One region of the Cytobacillus spongiae genome, then DNA from elsewhere that is predicted to be linked to it. Evidence: a T-box and tRNA genes for the amino acid it is inferred to sense, from the RefSeq annotation. Region 1 holds a T-box; the other holds one or more tRNA genes.
The links. A T-box is a leader RNA that pairs with one kind of tRNA and senses whether it is charged. The one in region 1 lies ahead of asnS (asparagine--tRNA ligase), so its partner is inferred to be a tRNA-Asn.
Positions count from the first base shown of each region.

Region 2: it has a tRNA-Asn gene. The T-box ahead of asnS (asparagine--tRNA ligase) is inferred to sense a tRNA for this amino acid. The anticodon was not compared.

Region 1 is NZ_CP089997.1:3,638,539-3,644,744, reverse strand. Features, by position in the region: gene LS684_RS18460 (HAD-IIB family hydrolase) at 1-220, shown strand, start outside; gene asnS (asparagine--tRNA ligase) at 797-2,188, opposite strand; T-box leader at 2,241-2,471, opposite strand; gene LS684_RS18450 (sensor histidine kinase) at 2,934-4,340, shown strand; gene LS684_RS18445 (alpha/beta-type small acid-soluble spore protein) at 4,369-4,629, opposite strand; gene LS684_RS18440 (STAS domain-containing protein) at 4,811-5,656, shown strand; gene LS684_RS18435 (CsbA family protein) at 5,729-5,971, shown strand; gene LS684_RS18430 (hypothetical protein) at 6,057-6,206, shown strand, end outside.
Region 2 is NZ_CP089997.1:171,318-177,523, forward strand. Features, by position in the region: rRNA gene LS684_RS00945 (23S ribosomal RNA) at 1-1,720, shown strand, start outside; rRNA gene rrf (5S ribosomal RNA) at 1,909-2,025, shown strand; tRNA gene LS684_RS00955 (tRNA-Asn) at 2,040-2,114, shown strand; tRNA gene LS684_RS00960 (tRNA-Thr) at 2,149-2,221, shown strand; tRNA gene LS684_RS00965 (tRNA-Glu) at 2,243-2,317, shown strand; tRNA gene LS684_RS00970 (tRNA-Val) at 2,327-2,402, shown strand; tRNA gene LS684_RS00975 (tRNA-Thr) at 2,426-2,501, shown strand; tRNA gene LS684_RS00980 (tRNA-Tyr) at 2,509-2,592, shown strand; tRNA gene LS684_RS00985 (tRNA-Gln) at 2,657-2,731, shown strand; tRNA gene LS684_RS00990 (tRNA-Lys) at 2,737-2,809, shown strand; tRNA gene LS684_RS00995 (tRNA-Ala) at 2,884-2,959, shown strand; gene rocF (arginase) at 3,269-4,171, shown strand; gene LS684_RS01005 (aspartyl-phosphate phosphatase Spo0E family protein) at 4,252-4,416, opposite strand; gene sigW (RNA polymerase sigma factor SigW) at 4,596-5,159, shown strand; gene LS684_RS01015 (anti-sigma factor family protein) at 5,175-5,804, shown strand; gene cdaA (diadenylate cyclase CdaA) at 5,955-6,206, shown strand, end outside.

The DNA.
Region 1 (6,206 bases):
GAAGCGGGCAGTAGTTTATTTTGTAATGAAACAGTATAGGATCTCTGTTGAGAATACATTTGCCTTTGGAGATAGTGGGAATGATATAGAAATGCTTAAAGCGGTAAAGCATGGGTATTTATTGAAAAATGCTACAGAAGAAGCAAAAAAACTGCATGACACGATAACGGTAGATCCTTATGCCAAAGGTATCCAAAACGTTTGTAGGATTTACTTTTAATTTTACTCTTACTCAATTTCTACCACTATTTATCCAATTCTTCTCCTTGACCCGATTAGACCACGTTTATTAAGTACGACCTTGAGTTTACATGTCCCATCATTTTGGCGACTGGCCGGAAATGGAAGTAGATCTTAATAAAGGTTCGTGGAGAATAATTATTCAAGTTTTGTTAAATTAATTGATGATGCAGAGGATGCATTATCTAAAGTAACAAAACAGATATTCCAAACCATATTTTTGTTGATGAACTCGAAGCGTATGATGGGGATCAAGAGGTTTTTAAAAAAGATTTATCTTTAATTAGAGATTTGATTTTACTATTTAAACTTTGCCTATTCTTAAGCAATTCCGTAGAATTATGAAAAAAGGTAGTTTGAAAATCGTTGATAGGTTCATAACTTATTCCGAGAATTTATAAAAAATAACATGTACCAAGTGACTTCTTCACCAGGCAACTTTCATACTTCAACACGAGGGGGCGCTTACACGATCGTAATCGTCTCTTTTTTCTGATGTAAAGACTAGACAGATAATGAAAAAAGGATGCCGCAGCATCCTTTTTTGAAGGTACGATTAAAAATCTGCATTTCCCGGTGTACGTGGGAACGGAATCACATCACGGATATTCTTCATCCCAGTTAAGTACATGACAAGTCGCTCGAATCCGATTCCATAGCCAGAATGTTTGGTGCCACCGAATCTTCGTAGCTCGAGGTACCACCAGTAGTCTTCTTCTGACATGCCAAGCTCTTTAATTCGATTGGCAAGGACTTCTTCTCTTTCTTCACGCTGGCTTCCACCGATTAGTTCACCAATTCCCGGAACCAGTAGGTCAGTCGCTGCTACAGTCTTACCATCATCATTTGCTCTCATATAAAAAGCCTTGATTTCTTTCGGATAGTCGGTTACGAAAACAGGGCGCTTGTAAATTTCTTCACTTAGGTAACGTTCATGCTCCGTTTGCAAGTCCGTCCCCCATTCAACTGGGTAGTCGAATTGTTTATCGGAGTTCTTTAATAATTCCACCGCTTCAGTATAGGTTACTCTTCCGAATTCGGACTCTAGCGCATTTGTCAGTCTTTCCAAAAGTGTTTTATCAATAAAGTTATTAAAGAATGCCATTTCTTCAGGTGCATGTTCAAGAACATAGTTAATAACATATTTGACCATATCTTCTCCAAGGTCAATAATATCCGGTAATTCTGCAAAGGCAACCTCAGGCTCAATCATCCAGAATTCAGCGGCATGACGAGCAGTATTCGAGTTCTCTGCTCTGAAGGTCGGACCAAAGGTATATACATTGCGGAAAGCAAGTGCAAAGCTTTCTGCGTTTAACTGACCGCTAACCGTTAAGTTCGTTTCTTTAGCAAAGAAATCGGCACTGTCATCTACTTTTCCTTCTTCCGTTTTAGGCACTTGGTTCAAATCCATTGATGTGACACGGAACATTTCACCGGCACCTTCTGTATCACTTCCCGTAATAATCGGTGTGTGTACATTTACGAAACCTTGTTCTTGAAAGAACTTATGGATGGCATAAGATGCAAGAGATCTTACTCTGAACACAGCTGAGAAAGTGTTAGCTCTCGGACGTAAATGAGCAATCGTTCTTAAATATTCAAGAGAATGGCGCTTTTTTTGTAATGGATAACTTGTATCTGATACCCCTTCTACAACAATTTTAGTTGCTTTAATTTCAAAAGGCTGCTTCATTTCAGGAGTTGGGACAAATTCACCTTCTACTAAAACAGAAGAGCTGATCGGTAATTTCGTAATTTCTTTGAAGTTATCTAGCGTGTCTTCAAACACGACTTGTACACTTTTAAAAAATGTTCCGTCATTTAATTCCATAAAGCCAATGGTTTTAGAATCACGAAGCGTACGAATCCAGCCAGAAAATTGAACAGTTGCACCATTATATTCTTCTTGATTTCTGTATAAGTCCTTTACTACGGTCTTTTTCATAAATAGTCTCCTTCTGGTTATTTTTGCAATAAAAAAAGCCTTCTATCCCATAGAAAGGGACGAAAGGCCATCTTCCGCGGTACCACCCAATTTGTCATCATATGACCAACTTACAATTGCTTACCCAGTCAATAACGTGCTGGTAACGTCTAGGCCTACTTAGAATATTCTGTTCGGTTAGAACTCAAAGGTGTTCTTCGTTCATGCCTCATCGCCAGGCTTCCACCACCCCCAGCTCTCTATTGAATATAGCAGAAACTACTTTCCTTTTCATCGTTTACATATGCAGTTTTCAAATGGATTTTTATTGTATTAATTTATCAAAAAACATAATCCTTTGTCTAGTTGTATTTGTGAAGAGGTGCTAGGTTCACACGAAAAAGAAGGGGAACATTCACATTTTCTAAAGAGAAGGGGGTGGGTAAATAAGGAAAACCTACTTTCGTATACACAAATTGTTGCCTGTGGTAAAAGCCATACAGAATGAATCTGTAACCCCCTCTGAATCCTGTTAGGGTACGGACATCATACATCCTCTTATTTGATTTCCTTCCTAAAGGGTAAGAGATCTTTCCTATATTTTGTTCGATTAACATATGTAAGATAATGAATTCCCACCATAGAATGGATAGGGAAAGGAAATTAGTAGTGTTTACCGCTGAAATTTCTTATACTGTTTAAGGAAGGAATGTCCTTGAGGGGTCGTTTGCAGTCACTAACTATTAAAAGATATTGGAGATTCGATATGATAGTAGGACTACTAGTTTGTATTATTGGGATTATTCCGATCGTCTTAGCAATAAGCACGCGGCGGATATTTAAAGGTACGGAACTCTCATTTGCTGTATTTATTATTATGCTCTTAATTAGTATTTGGCAGGTTGATGTGGGGATTTTATATTTTCATGGGATGTTGGGGGAGGAGCAGACTTTGTTTCTGTTTCGCTTATTCCGTATTGCCCCTACTTTTTCCATTCCGTGTGTTTTCTTTGTTGTCTATACCATGCTGCAAAATAATCCTATTACCTTTGAGAGAAAAGGACTAGCTAAGATATTTTCAAAAAAAGTGTTTTATCTATTGCTAGGATGGAGTACTTTCATTTATTTCATGAACTGGACTTCTTATGGAATTAAGGGATTAGAATTACAAACACTGCTTTCCACGCAAATTGACTATTACTTTCCCGTCTATGGACCGTTGCATATCTTATTTATGCTCCATATGAGTACCTTTATCTTTTTTCTAACGGCGATTTTTTTAATAGCAAGAAGCTTACAAAATACATATTTAAAAGATTTCTTAAAGAGCTTTGCGATCAATTTAGTTCTTTTATTTATATTTGGCTTTTTTAATTTTTGGCCAGATACGGGAGCGATTGCGAGCAGTTTTGGGGTTGTTTTATTTTCCATTAGTATTATGACTGCCTTTATAAAAATGAATCTTCGAATTACCTTGCAATACAACCAATTGATGGAAAGACAGAAGAAGATGGATTATATCGGTAATTTAGTTAGTAGCTTAACCCATGAGGTGAAAAATACAGCCCAAGTCATTCGGGGGTTTAGTCAGATGTTAGAAGAATCTACGTCGAATCCAGGGGATCAAGCCAAGCTAAAAATGATTCAAAAAGCAACCGATCAAATCCATGGATTTTCCGATCAATTTAAAGAATACATCGAGTCATCGAAAATGGACTTCAGGATCGAGGATCTCAATCAAATTATTTCAGATTCAATTGATTTCTCAAAAGAGCAAGGTCTTGATATATCCTACAGGCCAAAATACAAGCCGTTAACTGCCTATGTGAATAAAGCATTTCTACAACAGGTGTTTATGAATTTAATTAAAAACAGTGCAGAAGCAATGGCAGATAAAGATCGAGATAGGACCATAACGATTCGGACAGAGGTTGAAAAAGGATTTGTCCTTATCCACTTTTTTGATAAAGGAAAAGGCATCCCTGCCTCATGCTGGGAAAGCATATTTGACCCCTTCTTCTCCTTAAAGGAGTCAGGCATGGGCATGGGGCTTCCGTTTGTGAAAAAAATTATATTTGAACATAGGGGAGATGTTCGGGTCGTCAGTAGCGATTCCAAAGGAACGCATTTTCTCATTCAAATCCCCCAAAATGAGTTGAGTGATTTCATATAAAAAGGGAGAAGAGCCCGAAAATAGGCTTCTACTCCCTTTTAGTTAATTGCTCTTTTGCCATTTCAATCATCTCTTTCACCATGCTGCCTCCAATAGGACCACCAATTTTTCCTGCTTGCCTGGAGGTAAGGTGTCCATTGTCACGTGCCTTCAGCGGAATATGAGCTTCTCTGGCTATTTCAAATTTCACATGATCCGGAGTATTTTTATAAATGGGGACTCTTTGTTTCTTCATCCTCTCCCATTTTGGTTCGTTTAAGTCTACATTCCCTTTCATTCCTCGATTCAACTACGTCATCTCCTTTTGATTAGCATGTACAAATACCCCTATATTATTTTCAAATGAGCATAACGAATCTTGCTTCCGTATTTTAGGAGTTTTATAATGAATGTTGGAAAATAAAACCTTCGAGCCAGTGCTCAAATCATGTAAGTTAAGCGTGGCATTCATACCTAAAGGGGGAGATAAGGTGCCTGATTTGAATCAAAAGCTTTATCATTTTTTATCTGAACACTCTACAGAGATATTAAATGAGTGGTTAAATAATAGAAAGGTGATACCTTCCTCTGTATATTCGGCAGATGCACCTATGGAAACGGTTGAAAAGATTCGTAAACAAAATCAAGAATTGTTCCTGAATATATGCAAAGTTTTTATTGGTGAAATGGATGAATTTTTAGCCTTTATTAATCAATGGACGTTGACCATTTCCGCTGAACGTGCAGTTGAAGAAACACCGATTTATGAGGTAGTAGAACAATCGAAAATCGTAAAAGGAATTTATAGCAAATACATTGAGAAATTTGTCGAAACCTGTGAAGAAAATATAAGTATGTCTCAAATCTTCAAGTGGAATCGACTTAGTGTGTATGCATTGGATGAAGTGATGGAGAAGTTCGTGTTTCATTATTATAAAGCCACACGAAACCAGTTAAACATCCAACAAAAAGTCATCCATCAATTAAGCTCTCCGATTATTCCCATTTCTGATGAGGTGGCCGTTCTCCCATTGATAGGAGATATGAATGAAGAAAGAGCTCAATGGGTCATTGAGTCATGCTTACAGGAATGCAGTGAAAAGCATATAACCCATCTAGTCATTGACCTTTCTGGTGTTCATACGATGGATACACTAGTTGCTCACAAGTTATTCCAGGTGATTGATGCCCTCTCAATTGTTGGCGTTCAATCTATTTTGACAGGGATTCGGCCGGAAATCGCTCAAACAGCCGTACAACTAGGGATTGATTTTACTGGTATTCCAGTTGAAGTCAATTTAGCAAAAGGCTTGGCAGCGTTAGGGTTAAAGGTGTAGAATTTGATAGACTAAGGTGAGGGAATGCTTCGCCTAAGAAAGGTATTATCATAGGAAAAGTAGGTGTACCTAATGGCTATTGAATTGCTTCGCTTTTTTTCGGCACTTTTATTACCAGGTTTATTAGTGGTCCTTTTTACAAGGGTAACCTATAATCATATCATTGGCCTCGTATTGACTGTTGCGTTAATTGCAGCATCAGCCTATAAAGGATATACGACTACATGGCCAATAATAATTGTGGATGCCTTCTCGTTAACAGTTGGCTTTTGGTATGCTCGAAAAATGAAACAAAGAACGAAACAAAGCGCATAAACATATCAGTTAGCCTGTTGATCTGTTCAACAGGTTAATTTTTTGCGTCTTTGAGAAAAATGTATAAGACGAAAGGAAGGTTTATATGAAGTACTTTTACAAAACACAGCTTTTTAGTTTGGTTTACGCATTGGTTGGGCTCCTCTATGCGAACCTCTTCTATTTCTTATTCTCACAGTCGATTCCGATTGTACGGCCGCTACTTTATGTAATTACCATTATACTAGCAATTGTC
Region 2 (6,206 bases), 630 kb from region 1:
GACATCTACGATGTCAGTGGTAGGAGAGCGTTCTAAGGGCGTTGAAGCTAGACCGCAAGGACTGGTGGAGCGCTTAGAAGTGAGAATGCCGGTATGAGTAGCGAAAGATGGGTGAGAATCCCATCCACCGAATGCCTAAGGTTTCCTGAGGAAGGCTCGTCCGCTCAGGGTTAGTCGGGACCTAAGCCGAGGCTGAAAAGCGTAGGCGATGGACAACAGGTTGATATTCCTGTACCACCTCTTTTCCGTTTGAGCAATGGGGGGACGCAGGAGGATAGGGTAAGCGCGCTGTTGGATATGCGCGTCCAAGCAGTTAGGCCGGTAACGAGGCAAATCCCGTTACCATAAGGCGGAGCTGTGATGGCGAGGGAAATAAAGTACCGAAGTTCCTGATTCCACACTGCCAAGAAAAGCCTCTAGCGAGGAAAAAGGTGCCCGTACCGCAAACCGACACAGGTAGGCGAGGAGAGAATCCTAAGGTGAGCGAGAGAACTCTCGTTAAGGAACTCGGCAAAATGACCCCGTAACTTCGGGAGAAGGGGTGCTTTTTAGGGTGAATAGCCCTGAAAAGCCGCAGTGAATAGGCCCAGGCGACTGTTTAGCAAAAACACAGGTCTCTGCAAAGCCGCAAGGCGAAGTATAGGGGCTGACGCCTGCCCGGTGCTGGAAGGTTAAGAGGAGGGGTTAGCGTAAGCGAAGCTCTGAATCGAAGCCCCAGTAAACGGCGGCCGTAACTATAACGGTCCTAAGGTAGCGAAATTCCTTGTCGGGTAAGTTCCGACCCGCACGAAAGGCGTAACGATCTGGGCACTGTCTCAACGAGAGACTCGGTGAAATTATAGTACCTGTGAAGATGCAGGTTACCCGCGACAGGACGGAAAGACCCCGTGGAGCTTTACTGTAGCCTGATATTGAATTTTGGTACAGCTTGTACAGGATAGGTAGGAGCCTTGGAAGCCGGAGCGCCAGCTTCGGTGGAGGCATTGGTGGGATACTACCCTGGCTGTATTGAAATTCTAACCCACGCCCCTGATCGGGGCGGGAGACAGTGTCAGGTGGGCAGTTTGACTGGGGCGGTCGCCTCCTAAAGAGTAACGGAGGCGCCCAAAGGTTCCCTCAGAATGGTTGGAAATCATTCGTAGAGTGTAAAGGCACAAGGGAGCTTGACTGCGAGACCTACAAGTCGAGCAGGGACGAAAGTCGGGCTTAGTGATCCGGTGGTTCCGCATGGAAGGGCCATCGCTCAACGGATAAAAGCTACCCCGGGGATAACAGGCTTATCTCCCCCAAGAGTCCACATCGACGGGGAGGTTTGGCACCTCGATGTCGGCTCATCGCATCCTGGGGCTGTAGTCGGTCCCAAGGGTTGGGCTGTTCGCCCATTAAAGCGGTACGCGAGCTGGGTTCAGAACGTCGTGAGACAGTTCGGTCCCTATCCGTCGTGGGCGTAGGAAATTTGAGAGGAGCTGTCCTTAGTACGAGAGGACCGGGATGGACGCACCGCTGGTGTACCAGTTGTCTTGCCAAAGGCATCGCTGGGTAGCTATGTGCGGAAGGGATAAGTGCTGAAAGCATCTAAGCATGAAGCCCCCCTCAAGATGAGATTTCCCATAGCGCAAGCTAGTAAGATCCCTGAAAGATGATCAGGTTGATAGGTCAGAGGTGGAAGCATGGTGACATGTGGAGCTGACTGATACTAATCGATCGAGGACTTAACCAAATAAGAAAGCGAAGGCGACTGTACAACTTCGATAGAAGGTAGGAGCCGTAGCTGGACTAGTCAATTCAATGGCATTACCGTAATTCTTTCTTCTATACATTATCTAGTTTTGAGGGAACAAATTTTTAAAAAAACCTCTTGAATCAAAGCTGGTTGTATTATATAATACTATTTGTCTTTGAAAATAGTTTGGTGACGATGGCGAGAAGGTCACACCCGTTCCCATGCCGAACACGGAAGTTAAGCTTCTCAGCGCCGATGGTAGTTAGGGGCTGTCCCCTTGTGAGAGTAGGACGTCGCCAAGCTGTTCAAATTTTATTCCGCAGTAGCTCAGTGGTAGAGCATTCGGCTGTTAACCGAACGGTCGTAGGTTCGAATCCTACCTGCGGAGCCAACTTCTATTATAGATTGTTGAGCTTTTACACTTTGCTTCCATAGCTCAGCAGGTAGAGCACTTCCATGGTAAGGAAGAGGTCACCGGTTCGAGCCCGGTTGGAAGCTCTGCAAAGCATCAATGATACTGGCCCGTTGGTCAAGCGGTTAAGACACCGCCCTTTCACGGCGGTAACACGGGTTCGAATCCCGTACGGGTCACCACTTAAATATGGAGGATTAGCTCAGCTGGGAGAGCACCTGCCTTACAAGCAGGGGGTCGGCGGTTCGATCCCGTCATCCTCCACCATATAATTTCTACAAATAAAAAATGCCGGTGTAGCTCAATTGGTAGAGCAACTGACTTGTAATCAGTAGGTTGGGGGTTCAAGTCCTCTCGCCGGCACCATTTTTTTGGAGGGGTAGCGAAGTGGCTAAACGCGGCGGACTGTAAATCCGCTCCTTCGGGTTCGGCGGTTCGAATCCGTCCCCCTCCACCATTTAGGATAAATTCTTAAAAAGTGGACAAGATAATAGTGTCCTTTTTATTATGACATTCATCATTGGGCTATAGCCAAGCGGTAAGGCAACGGACTTTGACTCCGTCATGCGTAGGTTCAAATCCTGCTAGCCCAGCCAATTATGAGCCATTAGCTCAGTCGGTAGAGCATCTGACTTTTAATCAGAGGGTCGAAGGTTCGAGTCCTTCATGGCTCATCATGTAACCAGATCTAAAGGGAATTCCCTGAGGGTCTGGTTATTCTTGAATATAAAAAAGAAACCATGCTTTTGGGGCCTTAGCTCAGCTGGGAGAGCGCCTGCCTTGCACGCAGGAGGTCAGCGGTTCGATCCCGCTAGGCTCCACCATAACAAATTACCTTACAAGTCTTAAACTAATTTCTAGTCTAGGGCTTTTTTGTTTGCCTTCTTTTTAAAAGAACTTATCCCCACAGTAGTTTTTGACGAGCGCATAATTTTCCTCATATATTACTAGTTGGCTATATTCTAAAAGATACGAAAACTGCCTACTAGTATAATACGTAATCAAACTCCTTTTTGCCTAATCTATACAAAGCCTAATATGCGAATATATATACATAATTTTGTCGAGTTGAGTCATTGTTATGAAAGCGGTTAAAATAGATAAGAGAACAAACATGTTAAGGGGGATACATAATGAAAAAGTTGTCTATTATCGGGATGCCGATGGATCTTGGTCAAATGAGACGTGGTGTGGATATGGGACCAAGTGCCATTCGATATGCAGGTGTAAATGAAAGACTAAGAGGGCTATTTGACGAAGTTGCAGATCTTGGAGATATTGCAATCGGTAGACCAGAAGTTGTGGTTGATCCCCAATCGAATCTGCGTAACCTTGACTTAATTGCGGAGAAAAGTGAAATGCTTGCGCAAAAAGTTGATGAAGTGGTAGCGTCAGGTTCATTTCCACTTGTTCTTGGAGGAGATCATAGTATTGCGATTGGAACATTAGCTGGTGTTTCAAAGCATTATAAGAACCTTGGAGTGATCTGGTATGACGCTCATGGGGACTTGAATACAGCTGAGACTTCTCCTACAGGTAATATTCATGGGATGCCTCTAGCAGTGAGCTTAGGTCTTGGTCATCCTTTGCTAACTGGGGTAGGAGGCTATGGACCGAAAGTAAACCCAGAGAACATTGTCATCATCGGTGCTAGATCTCTAGATGAAGGCGAACGGGTTCTTATCAAAGAAAAAGGCATTAAAGTATATACAATGCATGAAATTGATCGATTAGGAATGACAAAGGTGATGGAAGAAGCCATTCATTACTTAAGAGAAGTAAGGGGAACAGATGGGGTTCATTTATCCTTAGATTTAGATGGGTTAGATCCACATGATGCACCAGGTGTAGGAACTCCAGTAACCGGTGGAATTAGCTATCGTGAGAGCCATTTAGCGATGGAAATGTTAGAAGAATCTAAGATGATTACTTCTGCTGAATTTGTGGAAGTTAACCCAATACTAGACGATAAAAACAAAACAGCTTCTGTTGCGGTTGCTTTAATGGGCTCATTATTTGGGGAGAAGCTGCTGTAAAATTTTTGACTATTTCATATTTTTATTCAATACAAGCCGCTCTTCAATGACAAACAAAGAAAGCAGTAACGACCGTGCCGTTACTGCTTTTTATTTTGAATCATCCCATGATATTTGTTTAATAAGTGGTCTAATCGAGTACTGACTTCAACGACCTGAGTGTTAGATAATGAATAGGCTTCAGCTAAATCGACCATTTCTCTTCGGCAGTCTTCAATATTTTTTAATAGATCTTGTACACACATTCAAACCACCCTTTCAATAGATCGTTTTAGCACTTGTATTCCCCCTTGTGAAATTTTTTAAACAAACACTGGAAAATTTGTTAAAATATAAGCTATCGAGATTTTTTTAGAAAATGTGAAACCTTTTCCGCTATCGATTCGTAATATCGATTAGCCGCATTAGAGCGGAGGTAAAAAATATGGAAGCAATCGTAAAGAAAAGGATTAATCAAGTATTAAAGGGCGATCAAAACGCATATGGGGAAATTGTCGAGGTCTATAAGGACAAAGTCTTTCAGATTTGTTATCGTATGCTTGGAAACCGCCACGAAGCAGAGGATATTGCACAGGAAGCTTTTATTAGAGCATATGTTAACATAAGTAGCTTTCATCTTGATCGCAAATTTTCTACATGGCTTTATCGAATAGCGACCAATTTATGCATCGACCGTATACGAAAGAAGAAACCTGACTATTACTTAGATGCAGAGGTTGCGGGGACAGACGGTCTGAATATGTATTCACAGATTGCTGCCGATACAAAGTTGCCTGAAACAGAGGTAGAAACCCTTGAATTGCAGGAAACTATACAGCATGAGATTTCGAGATTGCCTGAGAAATATCGATCAGTTATTGTCTTGAAGTATATTGAAGAGTTATCTTTAAATGAAATTAGTGAAGTGTTAGATCTCCCGCTAGGCACAGTGAAAACGAGAATACACCGTGGTAGAGAGGCTTTACGAAAACAATTACGACACGTCTAAAAAGGGGTGAGAGCTTTGAAATGTCCAGAAGAGATTATCGAATATATGCATGAATATCTAGATGAAGAGATCACAGCTGACCATGAAAAGGAACTTAGAAAACATATCCAGACCTGTGAAGAATGCCGCCATTATTTTTTCGAGATGGAAAAAGCAATTGCGTTAGTGCAGAGTACTTCTCATATTCAGGCTCCATCGGATTTTACTTCAAACGTCATGGCAAAGCTACCGAAGGAAAAACGGAAGGTAGGCGTTCAAAGGTGGTTTAGACACCACCCTCTGTTAACAGCCGCTTCCTTATTTATTATCTTGATGTCGGGAAGTATCTTATCGACATGGAATGAGGAACATCAGTTTTCTGTTTCCAAACAACCTAATCTCGTCGTTCAAAACGATACCGTTATCGTACCCGAAGGAGAAGTGATTAAAGGGGACGTCGTTGTAAAGAACGGAATCATTAAAATAGAAGGTCAAGTCGATGGAAATGTGACCGTTATTAACGGGGAACAATATTTGGCGTCTGCCGGCCATGTTACTGGTGAAATCAAAGAAGTAAATGCTGTATTTGAATGGCTATGGTATCACATGAAAAAGACCGCCAAAGAAGCTGTCAATGTATTTGGTGAAGACGATAAACAGGAATAAATCAGTCATATGTCACATATGACTGATTTTTTCTATTTGAAGAGCTTGCTTCGATAAAGTGGAATTACTCAAAGTTATGATATAATATGATAGCTACAGCTTGACGAAATGAAGCAACTTGCTTTTCAATATACATTTGGAGGAAGGTTAATGTCATTTGCAGATTTTTCTTTCATGAGACTATTGGCTAATACTATTGACATTCTCCTAGTTTGGTACGTGATCTACAAGCTGATCATGATTGTAAGAGGAACAAAGGCTGTTCAGCTTCTCAAAGGGATCTTTGTGATTCTGATTGTTAAAATCATCAGTGATCAATTCCATTTACAAACATTAGGTTGGATGATGCAACAAGTACTAACTTGGGGATTTTTAGCCATCATAATTATTTTTCAGCCTGAG